DNA from 2 places in the Streptomyces sp. NPDC007157 genome. Region 2 is predicted to be linked to the other one. Evidence: riboswitches for the same ligand, from Rfam matches in the RefSeq annotation. Region 2 holds a riboswitch; the other holds the start of a gene.
What was found. Region 2 has a riboswitch for glycine ahead of gcvP (aminomethyl-transferring glycine dehydrogenase). Riboswitches for the same ligand answer to the same signal wherever they lie in the genome.

Region 1 (5,919 bases), on a different contig from region 2:
CCGTCTCCTTCGCAAGGCGCAGCAGCTCGTCGCCCGTGCGGAAGGGGTACTTCAGGACCGTGTCGTCCAGCTTGATGCGGTCCTGGCCGACCGCCTCCTCGTCGACGACGAACCCGCCGCCGACCGAGTAGTACGTCTTGGACAGCAGCTCCGCCCCGGACGCGTCGTACGCCCAGAGGGTCATGCCGTTCGCGTGGTACGGGAGGGTCTTTCGGCGGTGCAGCTTCAGGTCGGCGTCGAAGGAGAACGCGATCTCGTGCTCGCCGAGGAGCGACAGGCGCTTCGTGGCCTTGATCGTCTCGACCCGGTCGTCCGCGCCCTCCACGTCGACGGTGCGCGGCGAGGCGCCCTCCAGACCGAGCAGCACCGCCTTCGGGGTGCCGTGGCCGTGGCCGGTCGCACCGAGCGACCCGTACAGCTCGGAGCGTATGGAGGTGACGGAGTCCAGCAGCCCTTCGTTGCGCAGGCGCAGTGCGAACATGCGGGCCGCGCGCATCGGGCCGACGGTGTGGGAGCTCGACGGGCCGATGCCGATCGAGAACAGGTCGAAGACCGAGATGGCCACGGGAACTCCTCCGAAAAGGGTGGGGGCACACGCCATCGGGTGCCCCCACCAGGGAACTACTTGTCGAGACCGGGGTACAGCGGGTGCTTGTCGGTCAGGGCCTGGACCCGGGCCTTCAGGGCCGCCGCGTCGTAGGACGGCTTCAGCGTCTCCGCGATCACGTCCGCGACCTCGGCGAAGTCCTCGGCCGTGAAGCCTCGGGTGGCCAGCGCCGGGGTGCCGATCCGCAGACCCGAGGTCACCATCGGCGGCCGCGGGTCGTTCGGGACGGCGTTGCGGTTGACCGTGATGCCGACCTCGTGGAGACGGTCCTCGGCCTGCTGCCCGTCCAGCTCGGACGCGCGCAGGTCGACGAGGATCAGGTGGACGTCCGTACCTCCGGACAGCACGTTCACGCCGGCCTCGCGGGCGTCCGCCGCCGTCAGCCGCTCGGCGAGGATGCGCGCACCCTCCACCGTACGACGCTGGCGCTCCTTGAAGTCCTCCGAGGCGGCGACCTTGAAGGAGACCGCCTTCGCCGCGATCACGTGCTCCAGGGGACCGCCCTGGAAGCCCGGGAAGACGGACGAGTTCAGCTTCTTCGCGAAGGCCTGGCGGGCCAGGATGATCCCGCCGCGGGGACCGCCGAGGGTCTTGTGGGTGGTGGAGGTGACCACGTCGGCGTACGGCACCGGGTTCTCGTGCAGGCCCGCCGCGACCAGGCCGGCGAAGTGGGCCATGTCGACCCACAGGTAGGCCTCGACCTCGTCGGCGATCCGCCGGAACTCGGCGAAGTCCAGCTGGCGCGGGTACGCCGACCAGCCGGCGATGATCACCTTCGGCCGGTGCTCCTTGGCGAGCCGCTCCACCTCGGCCATGTCGACGAGTCCGGCGTCGTCGACGTGGTAGGCGACGACGTCGAACTGCTTGCCGGAGAAGTTCAGCCGCATGCCGTGGGTCAGGTGGCCGCCGTGCGCCAGGTCCAGACCCAGGATGGTGTCGCCGGGCTGGGCCAGCGCGAACAGGGCCGCCTGGTTGGCGGAGGCACCGGAGTGCGGCTGCACGTTGGCGTACTCGGCGCCGAACAGCTCCTTCACCCGGTCGATGGCGATCTGCTCGGTGACGTCGACGTGCTCGCAGCCGCCGTAGTAGCGGCGGCCCGGATAGCCTTCGGCGTACTTGTTGGTGAGTACCGAGCCCTGCGCCTCCATGACCGCGACCGGAGCGAAGTTCTCCGAGGCGATCATCTCCAGGGTGGACTGCTGGCGCGCCAGTTCGGCGTCGACGGCCGCCGCGACCTCGGGGTCGAGCTCGTGCAGGGGCGTGTTCAGAACGGACATCTGTTTCTACGTCTCCTCAGCCGGCGGTGAAGGCGGTGTACTCGTCGGCGGAGAGCAGGTCGGCCGGCTCGTCCGCGAAACGCACCTTGAACAGCCAGCCGCCCTCGAAGGGGGCCGAGTTCACCAGGGACGGGTCGTCCACGACGTCCTCGTTGATCTCGGTGATCTCACCGGAGACCGGCGAGTAGAGGTCGGAGACCGACTTGGTCGACTCCAGCTCGCCGCAGGACTCGCCCGCGGTCACGGTGTCACCGACGGCCGGGAGCTGGACGAAGACGACGTCACCGAGCGCGTTGGCCGCGTGCTCCGTGATGCCGACCGTCGCCACGCCGTCCGCGGCGGCCGACAGCCACTCGTGCTCCTTGCTGTAACGCAGCTGCTGGGGGTTGCTCATGGCCTGAATTCTCCTGTACGCGGGGGAGTGGTGGTGAAAGAGGACTGCTGGAAACACGTGTGAGCAGCGGAAATGTGCGCAGGGTCACGCGCCGCCGGGCTCAGTGTCCCCTTCTGGATCTGCTTCGGGGTCTACTTCTGGCGCTTGTAGAACGGCAGGGCCACGACCTCGTACGGTTCGTGGCTGCCCCGGATGTCCACGCCGACACCCGCGGTGCCCGGCGCCGCGTGCGCCGCGTCGACGTACGCCATGGCGATCGGCCTGCCCAGCGTGGGGGAGGGGGCGCCGGAGGTGACCTCGCCGATCACCTCGCCGCCGGCCACCACCGGGAATCCGGCGCGCGGCACCCGGCGGCCCTCGGCGACCAGGCCGACCAGCACCCGCGGCGGCTCGGCCGCGGCACGGTCGGCGGCCTCCCGGAGCGCCTCGCGCCCCACGAAGTCGCCGTCCTTCTCGAACTTCACCACCCGGCCGAGGCCGGCGTCGAAGGGGGTCAGCGAGGTGGTCAGCTCGTGCCCGTAGAGCGGCATGCCCGCCTCCAGGCGCAGGGTGTCCCGGCAGGACAGCCCGCAGGCCACCAGGCCCACCGGGGAACCCGCCTCGGTCAGCGCCTGCCACAGCCGCACCGCGTGCTCGGGCTTCACGAACAGCTCGAAGCCGTCCTCGCCGGTGTAGCCGGTGCGTGCGATCAGCGCCGGGACCCCGGCGACGGTGCCGGGCAGCCCCGCGTAGTACTTCAGGCCGTCCAGGTCGGCGTCGGTCAGCGACTTCAGGATCCCCGGCGACTCCGGTCCCTGGACGGCGATCAGCGCGTACGCGTCCCGGTCGTCCCGCACCTCGGCGTCGAACCCGGCGGCACGCTCCGTCAGTGCGTCGAGGACCACCTGGGCGTTCGAGGCGTTGGCCACGACGAGGTACTCGGTCTCGGCCAGCCGGTAGACGATCAGGTCGTCGAGGATGCCGCCGTCGGCCCGGCAGATCATGGTGTAGCGGGCGCGCCCGACGCCGACGGAGGCGATGTTGCCGACCAGGGCGTGGTTCAGCAGGGCGGCCGCCTGGGGGCCGGTCACGGCGATCTCGCCCATGTGGGAGAGGTCGAAGAGCCCGGCCCTGGTCCGCACGGCGACATGCTCGTCGCGCTCGGATCCGTAGCGCAGGGGCATGTCCCAGCCTGCGAAGTCGGTCATGGTGGCGCCGAGCGAGCGATGCAGGGCATCGAGCGCGGTACGGCGGAGTCCAGCGGAATCGGAACTGCTCATCGGTCGGTCGTCTCCCAAAGATCCCAGGGCATGACAGGCGAGGTCTGTCCTCCCCATCTGTCATCGGAACCTGAGAGGTTCGCCCTGACCACACCGGTGGTCACGGCTTGCACCTTGGGTGGGGCCACCGACACGGCGGCCCGCTTTTCAGATGTGCCTCGCCCGCGCGGTAACGGGGCCTGAGAGATTCAAGGGAGGGACTTGCTCCTTCGGCGCCCCAGCGAAGGCTGCTGAGGACTCTCCCGCGCGGATTCAAACGGCCGGTATGCAGTTGGCGGGCACATCATTGCATGCCGGGCGGAGCTTTGTAACAGGCCTGTGGCCGGAAGCGGACCGAACCGCGAGACACCGTGCATTACCTTCTCTTTACGTTAAGTGGGGAGAACCTTTCCTGAACCCCCAGGGAGGACGATCACGGTGACAAGGACCACGGCATACGCGACGACGGGCATCGCCCTGCCCGAGCAGCCGACGGCCCCGGCCCGCGAGCGGTGCGGGGAGCTCTCCCGCGCTCGGCCGCGCTCGCGCGGGGGGACCCCCATGGCGCCGGTCGTCCGCGATCTGCGCGACCGCGCCGGCCGCGGCCCGCACGGCCTGCTCTTCGGCCCCCGTGACCTGGTCGTGGTCACCGGGCTGCCGGGCAGCGGCAAGTCCACCCTGATGCACCGCACCGTCCAGGGCATCAGGATCGACTCCCAGGACACCCGCGACCGCTGGGACGCCCGCCTGGCCCGCCTCCTGCCGTACGCCCTCTACCGCCCGCTGGTCCGCCTCTCCCACTACGCCGGGCTGCGCCGCGCGCTGCGCACCGGCGAGGGCGTGGTGGTGCACGACTGCGGCACCCAGGCCTGGGTGCGCGACTGGCTGGCCCGCGCGGCCCGCCGCCGCGGCGGCACCCTGCACCTGCTGCTCCTGGACGTCACGCCCGGCACGGCCCTGGACGGGCAGCGCGAGCGCGGCCGGGGCGTCTCCCGGTACGCCTTCCTGCGCCACCGTCACGCCGCCGCCCGCCTGGTGCGCGCGGCGGAGAAGGGCGGGCTGCCCGAGGGCGTGGGCTCGGCGGTGCTCCTTGACCGGGACGCGGCGGACGTGCTGTGCCGGATCGCCTTCCGGAAGGCGGAGAAGCCCGCCGGGTGAGGCTTCCAGAGAGCGGACCGGGTCATGGGGTGAGGCATTGTCACAGCCACCCGCTAGCCTTTTCAGCCTCAGCAGCAGCGGTTTCCAGCAGGCGGTAGGCAGATGGACTATCCGGCGGACATTCCCGCGGACTTCCCGGCACAGGCGCACCCCCACCCGCACGGCGGTTGGCCCGGCAACGAGCTGGAGGAGGTCCTGTCGGCCTCTCTCGGCGTCCCCGAGGCGGCGGGCCGGCTCATCGAGGTACTGGGCCGCAGTTTCCTGTGGATCCCCCTTCCGGAGGGCGGCGGCCCGCACAGCGGCCCGCTGGATCTGCCCACCACGGAGATCGAGGGCCGGGTGTACGTCCCGGTCTTCAGCTCCGAGGAGCAGTTCCGCCAGGTGGTCGGCGCCCATCTGTCGTACACGATCGCCCCGGCCGTCGAGTTCGCCCGCGGCCTGCCGACGCAGGTGGGCATCGCCGTGAACCCCGGGGGAGTGGTGGGTGTCCCGCTGCCGCCGGAGGCGGTCGCCGAGTTGTGCCGGTCCGGCCGCAGCGAACTGGACGGCCCCGCCTCGGGCGGCCGGGTCCGGCTCTTCGAACCGGACTGGCAGGACGATCCGGTGGACTTCCTGGCCCTGGCCTCCGCCGAGTTCGCCCAGACCGGCGTGGTCGCCACGGCCCGCCGCTGCCTGGCCGTGGTCGAGACGGCGGACCCCGTGATGTTCGTGGGCGTCGAACTCTCCCAGTGGGAGGGGGACATCAGGGCGCTGCCCCTGGAGGCGCTGGGCAAGGCCCTCGGCAGGGTCCCGGTCAAGTGGCCGGTGAACCTGGTCCTGCTGGACGTGGCGGACGACCCCGTGGGCCACTGGATGCGGGAGAACGTCCGCCCCTTCTATCAGCACGGCCACTAGGAACGCCCCGAGGCGGCCGACCAGGGGCGTGTGGCCGTGCCGATCCGCGGCTCCGGCGGGCGGGGGCGGCCGGCCACCGGCCGGCCGCACCCGCCGACGGACAACCGGCCTCCATCCCCTCGGCCCTTAAGCTGTCTCCAAACGCGGGGCGACCTCCAACGCGGGGCAACTCAATGAAGGGGCGGTAACACGTGAGCGCCAGCGGCACCGCGGCGACCGGACAGGTCGAGCACATGCTGCGCCAGGTAACCCCCGGGCGCTACGACGCCTACGAGGCACTCCTCCGCGCCCTCGCCACGCCCTCCTCCGGCCAGATCTGGATGCTGCTCTGGCACGGTCAGGGCGGCTCCC
Region 2 (5,919 bases):
GCTCCCGTTCACGACGACCGCGGTGGTGATCGCCGAGTCCTTCGTGGCCATGCCCTTCCTGGTGATCAGCGTCGAGGGCACGCTGCGCGCCGCCGACCCGCGCTTCGAGGAGGCGGCGACGACCCTGGGCGCCTCCCGCTTCACGGCGTTCCGCAGGGTCACGCTGCCCCTCATCGCCCCGGGCATCGCGGCCGGCTCGGTACTGGCCTGGGCCCGCGCGCTCGGCGAGTTCGGCGCGACGATCACGTTCGCCGGCAACTTCCCGGGCCGCACCCAGACCATGCCGCTCGCGGTCTACCTGGCCCTCCAGAACGACCCCGACGCGGCGATCGCCCTCAGCCTCGTCCTGCTGACCGTCTCGATCGCCGTACTGGCAGGCCTCCGCGACCGCTGGATGACAGCCTCATGACACATCCTCACCCCACCGCGCCCGACGGCCTGGACGCCCGCCTCGTCGTCACCCGCCCCGCCTTCCACCTCGACATCTCCCTCACCGCCGCCCCCGGCGAGGTCGTCGCCCTGCTCGGCCCCAACGGCGCCGGCAAGACCACCGCCCTCCGGGCCCTGGCCGGCCTCACCCCCCTCAGCGCCGGCCATCTCCACCTGGACGGCACGGAGTTGGACCGTACGCCCCCCGAATCCCGCCCGGTGGGTGTCGTCTTCCAGGACTACCTCCTCTTCCCCCACCTCACGGCCCTCGACAACGTCGCCTTCGGCCCCCGCTGCCACGGCGCGACAAAGGCCGAGGCCCGCGCCCAGGCGGCCGCCTGGCTGGACCGCATGGGCCTCGCGGACCACACCGGCGCCAAACCCCGCCGTCTCTCCGGCGGCCAGGCCCAGCGCGTCGCACTGGCCCGCGCCCTGGCCACCCACCCCCGTCTGCTGCTCCTGGACGAGCCCCTCGCCGCCCTCGACGCCCGCACCCGTCTGGACGTGCGTTCCCAACTCCGCCGCCACCTGGCGGAGTTCGAGGCCGTGGCCGTACTGGTCACCCACGACCCGCTGGACGCCATGGTGCTGGCCGACCGTCTGATCGTCATCGAGCAGGGCTCGATCGTCCAGCAGGGCACCCCCACCGACATCGCCCGCCACCCGCGCACCGACTACATCGCCCACCTGGTCGGCCTCAACCTCTACCGCGGTCGGGCCGAGGCCGGAAGCCACCTGGTCAGGCTGGACACCGGCCCCGCCATCGCCACCACGGAGGAGCTCGCCGGCGACGTGTTCGTCGCGTTCCCACCGAGCGCCGTCACCCTCTTCCGGGACCGCCCCACCGGCACCAGCGCCCGCAACCTGTGGCGCTGCGAGGTCGCCGGACTGGAGATCCACGGTGACCGGATCCGCGCCGACCTGACCGGCGAACTCCCCCTCGCCGCCGACCTCACCACGGTCGCCGCCGCCGAACTGGACCTGCACCCGGGCACCCCGGTCTGGGCGGCGGTGAAGGCGACACAGACCCACGCCTACCCGGCGTAGCACCAGACGCGAGAGGCCCCGCCGAAGCGGGGCCTCTGTCACGTCCGTGCTACCGCGGATCAGTCCTCGTACGCGTCCAGCGGCGGGCAGGAGCACACCAGGTTCCGGTCACCGAAGGCCTGGTCGATCCGGCGCACCGGCGGCCAGTACTTGTCGGCGGCGGACACCCCGGCCGGGAAGACGGCCTCCGCACGCGAGTACGCGTGCTCCCACTCCCCGCCGAGCGCGGCGGCCGTGTGCGGGGCACCCCGCAGCGGGTTGTCCTCTGCGGGCCACTCCCCCGCCCCGACCTTGTCGATCTCCGCCCGGATGGCGATCATCGCCTCGCAGAACCGGTCCAGCTCACCGAGGTCCTCGGACTCGGTCGGCTCGATCATCAGCGTGCCGGCCACCGGGAAGGACATCGTCGGCGCGTGGAACCCGTAGTCGATGAGCCGCTTGGCGACGTCGTCGACGCTGACCCCGGTCGCCTTGGTCAGCGCACGCAGGTCGATGATGCACTCGTGCGCGACCAGCCCGCCGGGGCCGGTGTAGAGCACGGGGTAGTGCGGCTCCAGCCGCTTGGCGACGTAGTTGGCGCTGAGCACGGCCACCTGGGTGGCGCGCTTCAGCCCCTCGCCGCCCATCAGGCGGACGTACGCCCACGAGATCGGCAGGATCCCCGCGGAGCCCCACGGCGCGGCCGAGATCGGTCCGACGCCGGTCGCCGGGCCGGCGGCCGGCTGGAGCGGGTGGTTCGGCAGGTACGGCGCGAGGTGAGCCCGGACGGCCACCGGACCGACGCCCGGGCCGCCGCCGCCGTGCGGGATGCAGAAGGTCTTGTGCAGGTTCAAGTGCGAGACGTCGCCGCCGAAGTGACCCGGCTTGGCGACCCCGACCAGGGCGTTGAGGTTGGCGCCGTCGACGTACACCTGGCCGCCGGCCTCGTGGACCTGACCGCAGATGTCCGCGACATGCTCCTCGAACACGCCGTGCGTGGACGGGTACGTGATCATCAGCACGGCGAGCTGGTCGCGGTACTGCTCGATCTTCGCCCGCAGGTCCTCGACGTCGATCTCGCCGTCCTCGGCGGTCTTCACGACGACGACCTTCATCCCGGCCATGACGGCGCTGGCGGCGTTGGTGCCGTGCGCGGAGGAGGGGATCAGGCAGACGGTGCGCTGCTCGTCGCCGTTGGCGCGGTGGTAGGCGCGTACGGCGAGCAGCCCGGCCAGTTCGCCCTGCGACCCGGCGTTGGGCTGGAGCGACACCTTGTCGTAGCCCGTGACCTCGGCGAGCCGCTCCTCCAGCTCACGGATGAGCGTCAGATAGCCCTGCGCCTGCTCGGCGGGCGCGAAGGGGTGCAGCTGGCCGAACTCGGGCCAGGTGACCGGCTCCATCTCGGTGGTCGCGTTGAGCTTCATGGTGCAGGAGCCCAGCGGGATCATGCCCCGGTCCAGCGCGTAGTCACGGTCGGCGAGCCGGCGCAGGTAGCGCAGCATCGCGGTCTCGGACCGGTGGTCGTGGAAGACGGGGTGGCCCAGGTAGCCGTCCTCGCGCAGCAGCGCCTCGGGCAGCGTGTCCGCGGCGACCGCGTCCAGCGCCTCGACGTCGCCCTCGACCCCGAACGCCGTCCACACGGCACCCAGCTGGGCCCGCGTGGTGGTCTCGTCGCAGGCCATGGAGACGTGGTCGGTGTCCACGAGCCGCAGGTTGACACCGCCCTGCCGGGCGGCCGCGACGACCTCGGCGGCCTTGCCGGGCACCCGCGCGGTGAGGGTGTCGAAGTAGGCGCCGTGCACGACCTCGACCCCGCCGGCCGTGAGCCCCGCAGCCAGGATCGTGGCGTAGCGGTGGGTCCGCTGGGCGATGGCCCGCAGGCCCTCGGGCCCGTGGTAGACGGCGTACATGCCGGCCATCACGGCGAGCAGCACCTGAGCGGTGCAGATGTTGCTGGTGGCCTTCTCCCGGCGGATGTGCTGTTCACGCGTCTGCAGCGCGAGCCGGTAGGCCTTGTGCCCGTCGGCGTCCACGGACACGCCCACGAGCCGGCCGGGCAGGCTGCGCGCGAACTTCTCCCGCACCGCCATGTAGCCCGCGTGCGGCCCGCCGAAGCCCATCGGCACACCGAACCGCTGGGTCGTACCGACGGCGATGTCGGCGCCCAGCTCGCCCGGCGAGGTCAGCAGGGTCAGCGCGAGCAGGTCGGCGGCGACGGTGACCAGCGCGCCCAGCTCGTGCGCCTGCTCGACGAGCGGCTTGATGTCGCGTACGGCACCGGAGGCGCCGGGGTACTGGACGAGCACGCCGTTGATCTCACGCGCGGCGAGGTCCGCCGGAATCCCGTCGCTCAGGTCCGCGACGACGACCTCGACCCCGGTCGGTTCGGCCCGCGTCCGGATCACGGCGACGGTCTGCGGCAGGGCGTCCGCGTCGATGACGAAGACGCCCTTCTTGTTCTTGCCCATGCGCAGCGACAGGGACATGGCCTCGGCGGCGGCCGTGCCCTCGTCGAGCAGCGAGGCGCCGGAGGTGGGCAGTCCGGTGAGGTCGGCGACCACGGTCTGGAAGTTCAGCAACGCTTCCAGCCGTCCCTGTGAGATCTCCGGCTGGTACGGCGTGTAGGCCGTGTACCAGGCGGGGTTCTCCATCACGTTGCGCAGGATGACGGGCGGCGTGAAGGTGCCGTAGTAGCCCAGCCCGATCATCGAGTCGAGCACCTGGTTGCGGTCGGCCAGCGACCGCAGCTCGGCCAGCACCTCGGCCTCGGTGCGCGCGCCGGGCAGTTCCAGGGCGTCGGCGTTCTTGATGACATCCGGCACGGCGGCGGCGGTCAGCTCGTCGAGCGAGCCGTACCCGACCTGGGCGAGCATCTTGGCCCGGGCCTCGTGGTCGGGGCCGATATGGCGCTGCTCGAAGGGGATTCCCTGCTCTAGCTCTGAGAGCGGAACACGCTGGGCGGTCATTGCGGAGGCCTCCTGGTCTGACGCGACCTTCGAGGGGTACCCCGGCACGGGCACCCCGACGGCCTCCCCCTCTGTCATCTCAACCTGAGAGTTTCGCCGGACGCCCAGGGGATCCGGCTTTCACCGTCGGTGAGAGCGGACGCCATCGACGCCCGCCCTGCTTTCCAGAGTGACCTCGTCCGTGCGGTACGTGAGCCTGAGAGATTCCGGGGAGGATTTGCTCCTTCGGCGCCTCCGGTCTGTCCGGAGGACTCTCCCGCACGGGGTCAGCAGCCGCTTGCCAGCCTACCAGCGAGGGCAACGCACGGGTCTTCGAGTGGCCGCCTCGTTCAATGTGCTCTTTTGTAGTGCTTACGGATGAGTTGCGACCAAGTGGAGGGCCCGTGCAGACCGACATCGATCCGCGCAACCTGATCGGCCGCAAGGCGTTCGACCGCAACGGCACGAAGATCGGCACGATCGACGAGGTCTACCTCGACGACGCGACCGGGGTGCCGGAGTGGGCGGCCATACGCACCGGCCTGTTCTCCCGGGACGCGTTCGTGCCCCTGGAGCCGAGTGAGCTGGTCGAGGGCACCCTCCAGGTCCCCTTCGAGCGCACCCTGATCAAGGACGCCCCTGACTTCGGAGTGGGCCGCCATCTCTCCCCTGAGCAGGAACTCCAGCTCTACCACCACTACGGCCTGGACACGACCGCCCCACCCCCCGACCGCCCGGACCACCACTTCGGGAAACTGGCGGGAACCGAGGACACGGGGGCGTAAGACCGACGCCGGGTCCGCCCACGCTCAGCTGCGGGCCGGTGGGGGTTGCTCGCGCCCCGCGGCGGAGCCGCGGATCGGTACAGCCCCGCGCCCCCGACAGGGACACGTCCCAGCTGCGGGCAGTCGTGCCGCCGGGGCGGCACGGGTGGGCGCTGGGGGTAGCCCCTCCGGGAAGGCACCCGGCGAGCGCCGGCAAGCGAAACCCCGCCCAGCCCCCACGCCGGATCACGCACCCACCCCGTCCACCGGAGCCCCCGACACCAACGGCAACGGATCCACCGGCTCCAGCTCAGGGTCGTCCACCCGAAACGTCCGCACCCGCCCCGGCTCCACCGCCCCCGGAGTCTCGAACCGCACCGTCACCCTCCCCAGCCCACTCCCCTGCACCCATCCGTGTCCGTACTCGGCATGCCGGACGTCATGTCCCGCGGGCCATCTCCGCTCGGCGGCCACCACCACCTGCTCGGCGACCGGCTCGGCCGCGTCCTCCTCCGCCAGGACCTCCGCCGCCTCCCCCGCCGCCTGCGCGAACAGATCCTCCTGGGTGTAGTCGGCGAGCCCCGACACGCCCACGCCCAGCAACCGCACACCCCCCGTCGTGTCCACCGAGTCCAGCAGCCGCGCGGCCGCCTCCCGGACCACCGCCGGGTCGTCGGTCGGCCCCCGGAGCGTCTCCGACCGGGTGAGCGTCGAGAAGTCGTACCGCCGTACCTTCAGCACGATGGTCCGCCCCG

Region 1: another riboswitch for glycine. It lies ahead of gcvT (glycine cleavage system aminomethyltransferase GcvT); the one in region 2 lies ahead of gcvP (aminomethyl-transferring glycine dehydrogenase).

What each region holds. Positions count from the first base shown of each region.
Region 1 covers NZ_JBEYFE010000009.1:40,709-46,627, forward strand. The annotation lists gene ABZ642_RS18285 (L-serine ammonia-lyase) at 1-565, opposite strand, end outside; gene glyA (serine hydroxymethyltransferase) at 622-1,884, opposite strand; gene gcvH (glycine cleavage system protein GcvH) at 1,901-2,278, opposite strand; gene gcvT (glycine cleavage system aminomethyltransferase GcvT) at 2,410-3,537, opposite strand; glycine riboswitch at 3,695-3,792, opposite strand; gene ABZ642_RS18305 (AAA family ATPase) at 3,949-4,674, shown strand; gene ABZ642_RS18310 (enhanced serine sensitivity protein SseB) at 4,777-5,568, shown strand; gene ABZ642_RS18315 (enhanced serine sensitivity protein SseB C-terminal domain-containing protein) at 5,760-5,919, shown strand, end outside.
Region 2 covers NZ_JBEYFE010000051.1:9,890-15,808, reverse strand. The annotation lists gene modB (molybdate ABC transporter permease subunit) at 1-409, shown strand, start outside; gene ABZ642_RS45240 (ABC transporter ATP-binding protein) at 406-1,476, shown strand; gene gcvP (aminomethyl-transferring glycine dehydrogenase) at 1,536-4,421, opposite strand; glycine riboswitch at 4,596-4,690, opposite strand; gene ABZ642_RS45230 (PRC-barrel domain-containing protein) at 4,805-5,185, shown strand; gene ABZ642_RS45225 (DNA polymerase IV) at 5,411-5,919, opposite strand, start outside.